DNA from 2 places in the Dryocola mayonis genome. Region 2 is predicted to be linked to the other one. Evidence: predicted binding sites of a transcription regulator. Region 2 holds the regulator's gene; the other holds the start of a gene.
What was found. Region 2 encodes LexA, which represses DNA repair genes until DNA is damaged. Its sites were predicted from a motif close to TNCTGTATGTACATACAGNA; they were not measured.
Positions count from the first base shown of each region.

Region 1: mutH (DNA mismatch repair endonuclease MutH) is a predicted target of LexA. The motif match lies at 2,239-2,258, and genes of this name have one in related genera.

Region 1 is NZ_CP150452.1:3,402,813-3,409,556, forward strand. Features, by position in the region: partial or broken gene ptsP (phosphoenolpyruvate--protein phosphotransferase) at 1-1,262, opposite strand, end outside; gene rppH (RNA pyrophosphohydrolase) at 1,275-1,805, opposite strand; gene mutH (DNA mismatch repair endonuclease MutH) at 2,492-3,178, shown strand; gene WLO32_RS16450 (TerC family protein) at 3,251-3,964, shown strand; gene WLO32_RS16455 (YgdI/YgdR family lipoprotein) at 4,093-4,311, shown strand; gene WLO32_RS16460 (NADP(H)-dependent aldo-keto reductase) at 4,455-5,495, shown strand; gene lplT (lysophospholipid transporter LplT) at 5,531-6,727, opposite strand; gene aas (bifunctional acyl-ACP--phospholipid O-acyltransferase/long-chain-fatty-acid--ACP ligase) at 6,720-6,744, opposite strand, start outside.
Region 2 is NZ_CP150452.1:3,925,239-3,931,982, reverse strand. Features, by position in the region: gene plsB (glycerol-3-phosphate 1-O-acyltransferase PlsB) at 1-1,557, opposite strand, end outside; gene WLO32_RS19020 (diacylglycerol kinase) at 1,742-2,110, shown strand; gene lexA (transcriptional repressor LexA) at 2,230-2,838, shown strand; gene dinF (MATE family efflux transporter DinF) at 2,933-4,267, shown strand; gene WLO32_RS19005 (CsbD family protein) at 4,506-4,715, shown strand; partial or broken gene zur (zinc uptake transcriptional repressor Zur) at 4,786-5,305, opposite strand; gene WLO32_RS18995 (cupin domain-containing protein) at 5,417-5,920, shown strand; gene traF (conjugal transfer protein TraF) at 6,093-6,744, shown strand, end outside.

The sequences.
Region 1 (6,744 bases), 520 kb from region 2:
TCTTCCGCAAGGCGGCTTAGCTCGTTTTCCTCGCTGATAAGGCGCTGATATTCCTGCAGCAGAACCGGCTCGGGATCGACCAGCAGCTCGCCGCGATAGCCGTCCACCACCAGCGTCCGGCGATGCAGCACCGAGGGCTGGATATCCGCCCCCATCACCGTCGGGATGCCCAGCGCCCGCACCATAATGGCGGCATGGGAGTTTGCGGCGCCGTCGCGCACCACTACCCCGGCAAGACGGTTTTGCGGCAGTTCCGCAAGGGTGGTCGCTGAGAGTTCGTCAGCCACCAGCACAAAGCGTTCCGGCCAGGTATTCGGCCCCTGGATGGTGTCGTCAAGATGGAACAGCAGGCGTTGCCCAAGCGTTCTCAGGTCGCCGGCGCGTTCTTTCAGGTAGCTGTCCGACAGGCTGGCGAACTGTTCGGCAAATTTCTCGACGACCTTTTTAACCGCCCACTCCGCAACCGAACCTTTATCCACTTCACCATACAGTTCGCGGCGCAGACGGGCGTCGGTTAACAGGTGAGAGTAAAGATCGAAAATAGCGGCGGTTTCTTTCTGCGCGCCCGCGGCAAAGCGTTTGCTGTAGCGGCGAAATTCGTTCGAGGCCTCTTCCAGGGCGGCCGTAAGGCGTTCACGCTCGCGGGTGGTGTCAAGCGTTGAGGCTTCAGAGACCTGCTCCATTAGCGGGAGCGTGGAGTCCATCCATCCTTCAGCAATGGCCACCCCGGGCGAGGCGGGCAGCGCACGAATTCGCGTCTGGCGATACTGGCCAAATAAAGCCGCAAGCTGTGACTGGGAAAGAATGCCCGCCATCTGCGTGGCAAGGGTGACCAGGAAGGACTCTTCGCTTTCGTCGTACTGACGGTGCTCACGTTGTTGCACCACCAGCACGCCCAGCAGCTGACGCCGCTGGATGATCGGCACCCCGAGAAAGGCGCGGAAGCGCTCTTCTTTTACCGCCGGAACGTATTTGAAGCTGGGGTGTTTTTGGGCATCCGCAAGGTTGATGGGTTCGGCAAGCCGCCCGACCAGGCCGACAATGCCTTCATCAAATGCGAGGGTGATGGTACGGCCGCGCGGCTTTTTCAGCCCTCGGGTCGCCATCAGGTAGTAGCAGCGGCGGTCGCTGTCTGCGAGATAGACCGAGCAGACCTCGGTGTCCATCGCAAGGCAGATATCGGTGACCAGGATATCCAGCGCCTCATTGAGGCGCGGGGCGCTGGCTACCTTTTCAACTATTTCTCGCAAACGGGTGAGCATTTTTTGCGTGACTTAACCTCTTTTACGTCGCCATGCCGGCGCGTTATTGCGTGGTGGCGTAACTTCCTGCAGCGGCATAACGACGCTGGCAAACTCTTTCATCACCCGACGATAAACATCGCGTTTAAAGGAGACTACCTGGCGTACTGGATACCAGTAGCTCACCCAGCGCCAGCCATCGAACTCCGGAGTGCTGCTGGTTTGCATATTGATGTCGTTATCTGAGCTTATCAACTGCAAAAGAAACCATTTTTGTTTCTGGCCGATACAAACCGGCTTTGTGTCCCAACGCACCAAACGTTTCGGTAATTTGTAACGTAACCAGTTGCGGGTCGAGGCGAGGATGCGGACATCTTTGCGCTGTAAACCAACTTCCTCAAAAAGCTCACGGTACATCGCCTGCTCAGGAGATTCGCCAGGATTAATGCCACCCTGCGGAAACTGCCAGGAATGCTGGCCAAAACGCCTGGCCCACATCACCTGCCCTTGCCGATTACAGATTACAATACCAACATTCGGGCGGTAGCCATCATCATCGATCACCGGACTACCTCAAAGAAAACCTGGATTGCAGCGATTGTTTCATACAAGCCTCAGGCGGTAAACCACTCTTAACGGTGAACATTGACGAATAACATTTGAATAACTCACAAATTTAACCAGAGTTATAAACAGATTCGGAGAATGCACCGCGATTTTATTCACTTTTTCTGTGGATATAACTGTGAAAAACTAGCCGATAGTCTCGGGACAACTTCCGATAACGGAAATTAAGAACAATCCTGAAAGACTATTAATACATTTAAATTCAAATGGATAAATAAAAATCCGTTGCTCCGGTTTTTCATAATGTGATGCGCCTCACACCTGAGGATCCTTTGCTGATGAAAGATCGAGCAATGTCGTTTTTATCCACAGATTGTGCCAACAAGTTAGGCACAATTCGCTGAAAAAATGTGTTTCACCCCGCCGTCAAGGCTGTAAATGGAACCAGTAGTGTCGGTTTTACCCAGTTATCCCATTTTTCTGTGGATAACCCGGTGTAAGATCCTGTTCATTGTCGGTGACCAGAAATGGAAAAGATTTTTTCACAGCGTTCAATATGCGCATTTTAAGAAAAAAAGTCATTACAAATCATGAAATTGATATTCCCTGCCGCGGCAGGCTAAACTATTTCCGCACCGTGGGTAAACCACGGTTATTTTTTAACCACATGGCAGTCAGGCGTTATGCACTCACTACGACCCTTGCTTCACCCACCGGAAAACGAACAGATTTTGCTGGCCCAGGCCCAGCAGCTTGCCGGCTATACGCTCGGAGAACTGGCCGCGCTTGCGGGCCTCGCCATTCCGCCGGATCTGAAACGCGATAAAGGCTGGATCGGCATTTTGCTGGAGCTGTGGCTTGGCGCAAGCGCGGGAAGCAAGCCCGAGCAGGACTTTGCCGCGTTGGGCATTGAGCTAAAAACCATTCCGATAGACCAGCGGGGCCGTCCGCTGGAAACCACCTTCGTTTGCGTAGCGCCGCTTACCGGCAATACCGGCGTGGTGTGGGAAACCAGCCACGTGCGCCATAAGCTAAAGCGGGTATTGTGGATCCCGGTAGAGGGCGAACGGCAGATCCCGCTTGCCGAGCGCCGCGTCGGCGCGCCGCTGTTATGGGAACCCTCAGAAGAAGAGGATCGTCAGCTAAGGCTCGACTGGGAAGAGCTGATGGACCTCATAGTGCTCGGCCAGGTAGAGCGCATTACCGCGCGCCACGGCGAAGTGCTGCAGCTGCGCCCGAAAGCGGCCAACAGCAAAGCGCTTACCGAAGCCGTAGGCACCGACGGCTCGCGCATCCTCACGCTGCCGCGGGGTTTTTATCTGAAAAAGAACTTCACCGGACGGCTTCTGGCGCGCCATTTCTGCCTGTAGCGCCAATTTAATTTTTACTCCCTTTCCGGCACGCGCTTATAATTAGCGTTTTCATTTTTTGGCAGGACTTTTTTGATGTTTGCATGGATCTCAGACCCCAACGCGTGGATGGCTTTAGGCACGCTGACGATTCTGGAAATCGTACTGGGTATCGACAATATTATTTTCCTCTCGCTGGTGGTGGCGAAACTCCCTAAAGAGCAGCAGCAAAGAGCGCGACGTCTTGGTTTAGGCGCCGCCATGCTTATGCGTCTGGCGCTGTTGGCCTCCATCGCGTGGGTTATTCGCTTAACCACGCCGCTGTTTACCGTGCTGGGCAACGAAATTTCAGCGCGGGATTTGATTCTGCTGCTTGGGGGCCTGTTCCTTATCTGGAAAGCCAGCAAGGAGATCCACGAATCCATCGAAGGTGAAGAAGAAGGGATTAAAACCAACGTTCACTCCTTCTTCGGCGCTATCGTGCAAATCATGCTGCTGGATATTATCTTCAGCCTGGATTCGGTGATCACCGCCGTCGGCCTGTCCGATCATCTGTTTATTATGATGGCCGCGGTGGTGATTGCGGTGGGGGTTATGATGTTCGCCGCCCGCGCGATTGGCGACTTCGTCGACCGTCACCCGTCGGTGAAAATGCTCGCCCTGGCGTTCCTGCTGCTGGTCGGCTTCACGCTGATTCTCGAAAGCTTCGATATTCACGTGCCGAAGGGCTACATCTACTTTGCGATGTTCTTCTCTATCGCCGTTGAAAGCCTTAACCTCATCCGCAATAAAAAAAATCCGCTCTAGCCCGCAAAGGGGAAAGGCTTTGACCCTTTCCCCTGATTTATTTTAAGAATTTCCTGCTTATCCCCTCGCCTTTATAAAGTTATTACTAAACTATGTAGGTCATTTCATTCCTGACGAGGCGAATAACGATGAAAAAATGGGCAGTTGTAATTTCCGCTATCGGTATGGCATGCGCGGTTTCTGGCTGCAGCAGCGACTACGTGATGGCCACCAAAGATGGCCGCATGATCCTCACCGACGGCAAACCGCAGATTGATGATGAAACCGGGCTGGTGAGCTACCGCGATCAGCAGGGCAACGAAATGCAGATCAATCGTGACGATGTGTCGCAAATTATTGAACGCTAAATTCTGAAGGTCAGCGCCTCGCTGGCCTGAATACTTTTCTTATCTCCCCTCTTTCGCTTTTGCTTCCCCTCTGCCATGTTAATAGTCCTTTTTTGTCGGGCGCCTGCCTGATGTGGTCTGGTAGAAGAATAAGGAAGCCGGTTATGCATTATCACCGTATCCCCCACAGCTCTCTTGAAATAAGCACGCTGGGCTTAGGAACCATGACGTTTGGTGAGCAAAACAGCGAAGCCGACGCCCATTCCCAACTCGATTACGCCGTAAGCCAGGGTGTGAACCTGATTGACGTCGCGGAGATGTATCCGGTGCCGCCGCGCCCGGAAACGCAGGGATTAACCGAAACCTACGTAGGCAACTGGCTTAAGCTGCGCGGCAACCGCGATAAGCTGGTGATCGCTTCTAAAGTCAGCGGACCAAGCCGCAATAACGATGCGGGGATCCGCCCGAATCAGATCCTCGATCGCAAAAACATCCGTGACGCGCTGGATGCGAGCCTGAAGCGCCTGCAAACCGACTATCTCGATCTGTATCAGGTGCACTGGCCGCAGCGCGCCACCAACTGCTTTGGCAAACTGGGCTACGCCTGGACGGATAATGCGGTCCCGGTCACGCTGCTGGAAACGCTCGAGGCGCTGGCGGAGTTCCAGCGCGCCGGGAAAATTCGCTATATCGGCGTATCCAATGAAACGCCGTGGGGCGTGATGCGCTATCTGCAGCTGGCGGAAAAGCACGATCTGCCGCGCATTGTCACCATTCAGAATCCCTACAGCCTGGTGAACCGCAGTTTTGAGGTGGGCCTTGCGGAAATTACCCAGCGCGAAGGCGTTGAGCTGCTCGCCTATTCCTGTCTCGCCTTCGGCACGCTAACGGGGAAATACCTGAACGGCGCGAAGCCTGCCGGCGCGCGTAATACGCTGTTTAGCCGCTTTACCCGCTATAGCGGAGAGCAAACACAGCGGGCGGTCGCCGCCTATGTGGAAGTGGCGAAACGCCACGGTCTGGATCCGGCGCAGATGGCGCTGGCCTTCGTGCGCCGCCAGCCGTTCGTCGCCAGCACGCTGCTGGGGGCAACGACGCTGGAGCAGCTGAAAACGAACCTTGAGAGCCTGCATCTGGAATTAGGCGAAGAGGTGATTGAAGAGCTCGAAGCGGTGCACCGCGTTTATACCTATCCTGCGCCTTAAGATAAAAACGCCCTCTCACTGAGAGGGCGCATATTTCATTTCTGCCGTATCTGCCAGACCCACAGCGCGCTGATGGCCAGCGCAAACACCACGCCAAAGCCGATGCCGATGCCGACAATCGGCGCGCCGGCTTTCACCGCCAGCGAATACAGCCCGAGCATCAGCAGCATCGCGGCATTCTCGCCGAGGTTCTGCACCGCAATCGCGTTGCCTGCTCCCACGGTGCGCTTTCCACGTTCCTGCAGCAGCGCGTTGAGCGGCACGACGAAGAAACCGCCCAGCACGCCAATCAGCAGCAGCAGGGCATAGGATGGCAGCAGCGCCTGCTGCATGGCGAAGAACAATACGCCTGCGCCAATCAAAATCCCCGCGGGCATACAGCGCGACACGGTTTCGAGCGTCACCAGCTTCGCCGCGGCGCCCGCCCCTACAACAATGCCTACCGCCACCATCGCATTGAGATAGGTCGGCGTGGCGTTATCGGTTATCCCCAGCGCAACGGGCACCCACAGCACCAGCAAAAAACGCAGCGTCACGCCCGCGCCCCAGAACAGGCTGGTGCCGACGAGGGAAAAACGCGTCTCGCCGTTGCGCCACAGCGTGCGGCAGGCGTTAAAGAAGCTGCGCGTCATCGGCGTAAAACGCCATGGCTGCCCCGGACGGGCCGGGGGAAGCTTCGGGATGAAAAAGTTGGCGGCCACGGCCCCCGCATAAACCAGCACGCAAACGCCCAGCGCCGCCAGAATATGCCAGTCGGCCAGCACGCCGCCGGCCATGGAGCCCAGTAAAATCGCGGCAATGGTTGAGGACTCCATAATGCCGTTGGCTTTCACCAGGCGATCGCCGGTGGTTAATTCCCCCAGGATGCCGTATTTCGCCGGCGAATAGGCCGCCGCCCCTACTCCCACCAGCGTATAGCCGACAAAAGGATTCAGCCCCAGACAGATGACCCCGGCGCCCACCAGCTTCAGGCCATTCGCCAACATCATCACTCGCCCTTTGGCGAAGCTGTCCGCAATTTGTCCAACGAACGGGGCGAAGAGAATATAGGCCCCGACGAAAACCATTTGCAGCACCGGCTGGCTCCAGTCGGGATAAAACTGCTGCTTGAGGACCGCAAGCGTGGCAAAGAGTAAAGCGTTATCGCCAAAGGCGGACAGGAACTGCGCCGCCGTGACCGCCTTCATGCCTTTTGACCACAGTGAGATATCGCTTAGCGCGTTATCACGCATCCTCAGCCTCCATCTGC
Region 2 (6,744 bases):
TGCGTTGTTGATACGCACCATCAGCTCGGCGGCGATTTCATTCACCGTTGGCGTAAGCCACGCCGGACGCACGGCTTCGATGGGGTCGATAGCCTCGCGCCATTCCGGTACGCGCTGGTTAAGGAAGGTCATCAGCGGCATAGGTTCGCCGAAGTTAACATAGCCCTGTCCAAGGTTACGCAGCTTGCTTAAGCCCCGCAGCATCGACATAAAGCCTTCTTTCTCTTTAGTCGCCCCGCGCAGCTCTTTGGCGTAGGTGCCCACTTCCATTACGTGCTCGTAGCCGATGTAAATCGGCACCAGCGTAATCGGACGCGTGCCGCCGCGCAGCATCGCCTGGATAGTCATCGACAGCGTGCCGGTTTTTGGATCCAGCAAACGGCCGGTTCGCGAGCGTCCGCCTTCGACAAAATACTCCACGGAATAGCCGCGGCTGAACAGCTCGCCGAGGTACTCGCGGAATACGGTAGAGTAGAGCTTGCTGCCCTTAAAGGTGCGGCGAATAAAGAACGCGCCCAGGCGGCGGAAAATCGGGCCTGCCGGCCAGAAGTTCAGGTTAATGCCCGCGGCGATATGCGGCGGCACCAGCCCCTGGTGATACAGCACGTAGGACAGCAGCATGTAGTCCATATGGCTGCGGTGGCAGGGCACATAAACGATTTCATGGCCGTCGTGAGCCAGCTGGCGCACGCGTTCGGCGTTGTGCACGTTGATGCCCTGATACAGGCGGTTCCACGTCAGCCCCAGCACGCGATCCGTCAGACGAATAGCTTCGTAAGAGAAGTTCGCCGCAATCTCTTCCATTAGCGCAACGGCGTTCTGCTGGGCTTTTTCATGGGAGATTTTCTTGCTGCGCGCTTCGTCTTCCACGGCGCGGGCAATAGCCTTGGAGGCCAGAAGCTTGTTAAACAGATCCTGACGTACCGGCAGACGCGGGCCAATCGTGGCTAAACGCTGACGGGCAAAGTGCATACGCGCCACGCGGGCCAGTTTCTGCGCGATGCGCTTGTCGGTGCCGTGTTCGGTGGCCATTCTGCGCAAGGAGACGGGCGCGGAAAAACGCACGAAGCTGTCGCGGCCAAGCCAGGAAACCGCGAAGAATTTCTGTATGCCGTTCAGCATACGCAGCGGCGGGTTGATGTCGCCTTTTTCGCGTCCCGGAGAGCGGCCAAACATCACCGAAACCGGCACCATCTGCACATCCAGGTTTGGATTGCTGCGGTGCAGGTCGAGGTAGTCGTGGAAGAGTTTGATCGACTCTTCTTTCGGCGTGTAATAAGTGAAGACCCGCGGGCCGCTGTGGATAAAGACATAGCGCGGCAAAATCGCCCCGTCTATCTCCAGCGGTTCGAGCGGGTCGGGCAGATCGTGTGCAAGGCATTGCGCGCGCAGCGTCAACAGGTCCGCCTTAGAGTTATAAGGCAGAACGTACATAATAGGGCGTGTGGTATCCAGGCCCAGCTCGGCCTGCGGATCTGCCGGTATGGACTTGCTCTTTACCAGAACGCCTAATGGTAAATTAAGTAATTTGTAGTAAATTCTTGGCCAGCCTGACATAAACGATGTAAAGCCTCAGGTTAATAATGCAAATTCGCCGCAAGAATATCAGAAACTGCATAAGATTTCTGTGGCGTTGCGATTTTACCCATCATCCTTCAGATTGCCCGATCGCTGGCAGAAACGCGAAGGCTGCTGGGTGCTGATAAGCATTGACGCTTTTATTTTAAAAAGGTTTCCCGAAATGGCGAATAACACCGCTGGATTTACACGTATTATCAAAGCCGCCGGTTACTCCTGGAAAGGGCTGCGCGCCGCCTGGATTAACGAAGCCGCCTTCCGCCAGGAAGGCGTTGCCGCGGTTATCGCCATCGCCGTCGCCTGCGGGCTGGACGTTGACGCCATCACCCGCATTCTGCTTATCGGCTCCGTGGTGCTGGTCATGATTGTCGAAATTCTTAACAGCGCCATCGAAGCTTTGGTTGACCGCGTCGGTACGGATTACCACGAGCTTTCAGGCCGCGCGAAGGATATGGGCTCGGCCGCCGTGCTGATCGCCATTATCCTTGCCGTAGCCACCTGGGGCACGCTGCTGTGGCCACATTTGCGCTAATTTGCGAGAGCCATTCCGGATTATGATAAGTCCCTGGTTTTTTGCTCAATTTGTGGTTTCAAATTCACCTTTGACTGTATATACTCACAGCATAACTGTATAAACACCCAGGGGGCGGAATGAAAGCTTTAACTACCAGACAGCAAGAGGTGTTTGATCTTATTCGGGATCACATCAGCCAGACCGGCATGCCGCCGACGCGTGCCGAGATTGCTCAACGTCTGGGGTTCCGTTCTCCCAACGCTGCGGAAGAGCATCTCAAGGCGCTGGCCCGTAAAGGCGTTATCGAGATTGTTTCCGGCGCGTCCCGCGGCATTCGTCTTCTGGTTGAAGAAGAAACCGGTATTCCGCTGGTGGGCCGCGTAGCCGCCGGCGAGCCGCTGCTGGCGCAGCAGCATATCGAAGGCCATTATCAGGTTGACCCGTCGCTGTTTAAACCGAACGCGGACTTCCTGCTGCGCGTCAGCGGCATGTCCATGAAAGATATCGGTATTCTGGATGGCGATCTGCTGGCGGTGCATAAAACCCAGGACGTGCGTAACGGCCAGGTCGTGGTGGCGCGCATTGATGACGAGGTCACCGTAAAACGTCTGAAGCAGCAGGGCAACACCGTGCAGCTGCTGCCGGAAAACAGCGAGTTCGACCCTATCGTCGTCGATCTGCGCGAACAGAATTTCAGTATTGAAGGACTGGCCGTCGGCGTTATCCGCAACGGCGACTGGCTTTAATACCGCTTTAGCTTAGCGTCCCCGCATTTTGTGATGCGCGTTTGCCGCGCATCACCGTATTATCCCTCTTTCTTTTCTCGTCCCGGATTTCCCTATGCGTTTCTTCTCGACGACGGATAAAGCGCTCTGGCGCCTCGCGTTACCCATGATCTTCTCCAATATTACGGTTCCCCTGCTCGGGCTGGTGGATACCGCGGTTATTGGGCATCTGGACAGCCCCGTGTATCTCGGCGGCGTGGCGATTGGCGCAACGGCCACCAGCTTTCTCTTTATGCTGCTTCTGTTTTTACGCATGAGCACGACGGGCTTAACGGCTCAGGCTTTTGGGGCGAATAACCCCGCGGCGCTGGCCCGTGCTCTGGTACAGCCGTTACTGATGGCGCTGGCTGCCGGTATCGCCATTATCGTGCTGCGTTACCCGCTGATTACGCTTGCGCTAAATATCGTTGGCGGAAACGAGCAGGTGCTTGCGCAGGCGAGGCGTTTTCTTGAGATTCGCTGGCTGAGCGCGCCCGCCTCGCTGGCCAACCTCGCGCTGCTCGGCTGGCTGCTTGGCGTGCAGTATGCGCGCGCCCCCGTCATCCTGCTGATCGTCGGCAACGTGCTGAATATTTTGCTCGATCTGTGGCTGGTTATGGGCCTGCATATGAACGTGCAGGGCGCCGCGCTGGCAACGGCGATTGCGGAGTACGCTACCTTTATCATCGGCTTAATGATGGTGAAGAAAGTTCTGGTCATGCGGGGAATCGACTTCGCCATGCTGAAAAACGCCTGGCGCGGGAATATCCGCCGCCTGCTGGCGTTAAACAGAGACATTATGCTGCGTTCGCTGCTGCTGCAGCTCTGCTTTGCCTCGGTGACGATTTTCGGCGCTCGTTTGGGCAGCGAAGTGGTGGCGGTTAACGCCGTCTTAATGACGCTGCTGACCTTCACCGCCTATGCGCTGGATGGCTTTGCCTATGCCGTTGAGGCGCATTCGGGCCAGGCTTACGGCGCCCGTAACGGCAGCCAGCTGCTGGACGTCTGGCGGGCGGCCTGCCGCCAGGCCGGGCTGGTCGCGCTGGGCTTTGCGGTGGCGTATGCGCTGTTTGGCGAAAACATCGTCGCCATGCTGACCTCGCTGCCGGAGCTGCGGCAGCAGGCGGACCGCTATTTAGGCTGGCAGATTGTCCTGCCGGTGGTGGGCGTGTGGTGCTATTTGCTTGACGGCATGTTTATCGGCGCCACTCGCGGCGCCCAGATGCGTAACAGCATGGTCGTTGCCGCAGCGGGCTTCGGCCTGACGCTGCTGAGCGTGCCGTCTCTTGGCAATCACGGCCTGTGGCTTGCGGTAGCGGTGTTTCTTGCCCTGCGCGGGCTGGCCCTCGGCTGGATCTGGCGCCGCCACTGGCGACACGACACATGGTTCCAGGCGGAAAGTCATAGTTAGTTACAACTGTTGACGCGCCTTTAATCCCCGCTCAGCATGCTGATTTGCCGCTAGATTCTGCTGCAAATCAGCGTGTCCGGCGCGGTCTTAATGGTTCAATGTTCTTAATTGCCGCTCCGACGCCGGATTCTTGACTACAATTATTATCACGTCCAGCAGATAGTGAGTGACAGCCGCTGGCTTCACCCGGACGATATTAACTTTTAACGATTCTTCACCGAACGATAAGGAAAATATCATGAATAAAGACGAAATCGGCGGTAACTGGAAACAGTTCAAAGGTAATGTAAAAGAAAAATGGGGCAAGCTGACGGACGATGACATGACGGTCATTGAAGGTAAACGCGATCAGCTGGTTGGTAAGATCCAGGAACGTTATGGATCGAGTAAAGACGATGCGGAAAAGGAAGTTGTTGACTGGGAAACCCGTAACAATTACCGCTGGTAGCCCGCATAACCCTCAGTTGTGCTGACTTACAGGCTGCCCTGCCCATGGTACAAGGATGTACCGTCCTGCCTTAACGAACCTTCTTTTTAATCTGCACGGAATGATCGTGGTTGCTGCAACCTTCCTTATGGCGGCAGGCCTCCACTTCGGAACAGGCCCGCACACAAACCATGCGCTTCAATCACGTTATGACGTAACGCAAAGCCCATTTTTGCGGCCAGCTTATGCATAATGTCTTCCACGCCCTGCGCGACTTCTTCTTTCACCACGCCACAGCGCTCGCAGATAAACATCGCCGAAGAGTGCGTCGGCTGATCGATCAAATTGCACAGCACGTAGCTGTTAGCGGATTCCACGCGATGAACGAATCCCTGTTCCAGCAGGAAATCCAGCGCGCGATAGACGGTGGGCGGTTTAGCCTGCGGTTCGCTGACGCGCAGCAAATCTAACAGATCGTAAGCGCTGATGGCGCCGGTCTGTAATGTCATCAGACGCAGCACTTCCAGACGCTGGGGCGTCAGGCGCACATTGCGCTGCGCGCAAAGCTTTTCGGCCTGCGCTAACACGTGTTGTGAAGTCGTCGTATCCATTAGCATTCCTCGATCGATTAGCCTCTCACTTTATCATAAAAGCAGCAAAAACGCCGAATGCTGGTCCATACTGGCAGTGTTTTACCTTAAAAATTCCCCTTTGGAGCCGTCATGCAAAAACCAGACTGTATCCGCCACTGGCGCGAGCTAGAAGGCGCGGATGATTCCACCTATCCCGACAGTAACGAGCTGTTTGCTATCGGCGCGCCGCTTGCCCGCGGCCTTGGTTTGAATCGGCTCGGTATACACCATGAGCGCCTGCCGCCCGGGCGTCGCACCTCCTATCCGCATGCTGAAAGCAGCGAAGAAGAGTTTGTTTACGTGCTGGAAGGACACCCGCAGGTGTGGATCAACGGCCATCTCTATCCGCTGGAACCGGGCGAGAGCGTGGGGTTCCCGGCAGGGACGGGTATTTGCCATACCTTTATTAACAACACCGAACACGAGGTGCGCCTGCTTGTGGTTGGTGAGGCCAACAAGGATGAAAATCGTATCTATTATCCGATGAACTCCAGCTACGCCGCCACGCGTAAGGACCGCTGGATAGACCATCCGCCGCAATTTTTTGGCCCTCATGACGGACAGCCTTCACGAAAATCGCGGGGTAAACTATAAATAACTCTGCAAGGAAAGAATGAAACCACAACCCGTATGGATAGAAACGGGATTCCTATGGGTGAAACAACCCGTTTTTAAGCTCGTTATTCACAGCAATAGTCCGCCCCTGTTAAGTCTTAACTGGCAGGGGCTAGTTATTACATCTGATTAACAGACGGACGAGCGGTAAATGAAAAAAATTAAATCTCTGGTGGCGCTTAGCGCCGCTTCTTTGTTTGTGGCAAATCACGCCGGCGCGGCTGGTACATGGGCGGAAGCACGTAGCGATGCGATGGGCGGAACCGGGGTGGCTTCCGCCAGTTACGGAAGCGGGGCGTTAATTAACCCCGCTTTGCTGGCAAAGGCGCAGGAAGAAGACAGGGTGACGGTCATTCTGCCATCCGTGGGCGCGCAGATTACCGATAAGGACAATCTGCAGGATCAAATCGACGATATCAGCGATAAGGTTGATCGCTACGAAGATGTGATTGATGACCTGACCCTGCAGGATATTATTACCAACCCCGTCGGTACTTTAAACCAGTTCCAGGGCGCGGCGGGTGATTTAGCGGGCGAGCTGGAAAGCCTACGCGGGAAAACGGCGAAGGCTAAAGCGGCGGCAGGGATTGCGGTAAGCATTCCAAACGACGTGCTGTCCGTGGCTTTTGTCACCAAAGCCTACGCGCGAGCGCGCGTCAGCTCGTCTATCGATCAGCGGGATATTGATTATCTGCGCGGTATCGAAGGTTCCGACGCGATTGCCGGCGCCGTCGCCATAGACGCCGCGGTAAATGGCTCGGATGTCATTACGCGCAACCTTAACTCCACTGCGTCCGGCCGCG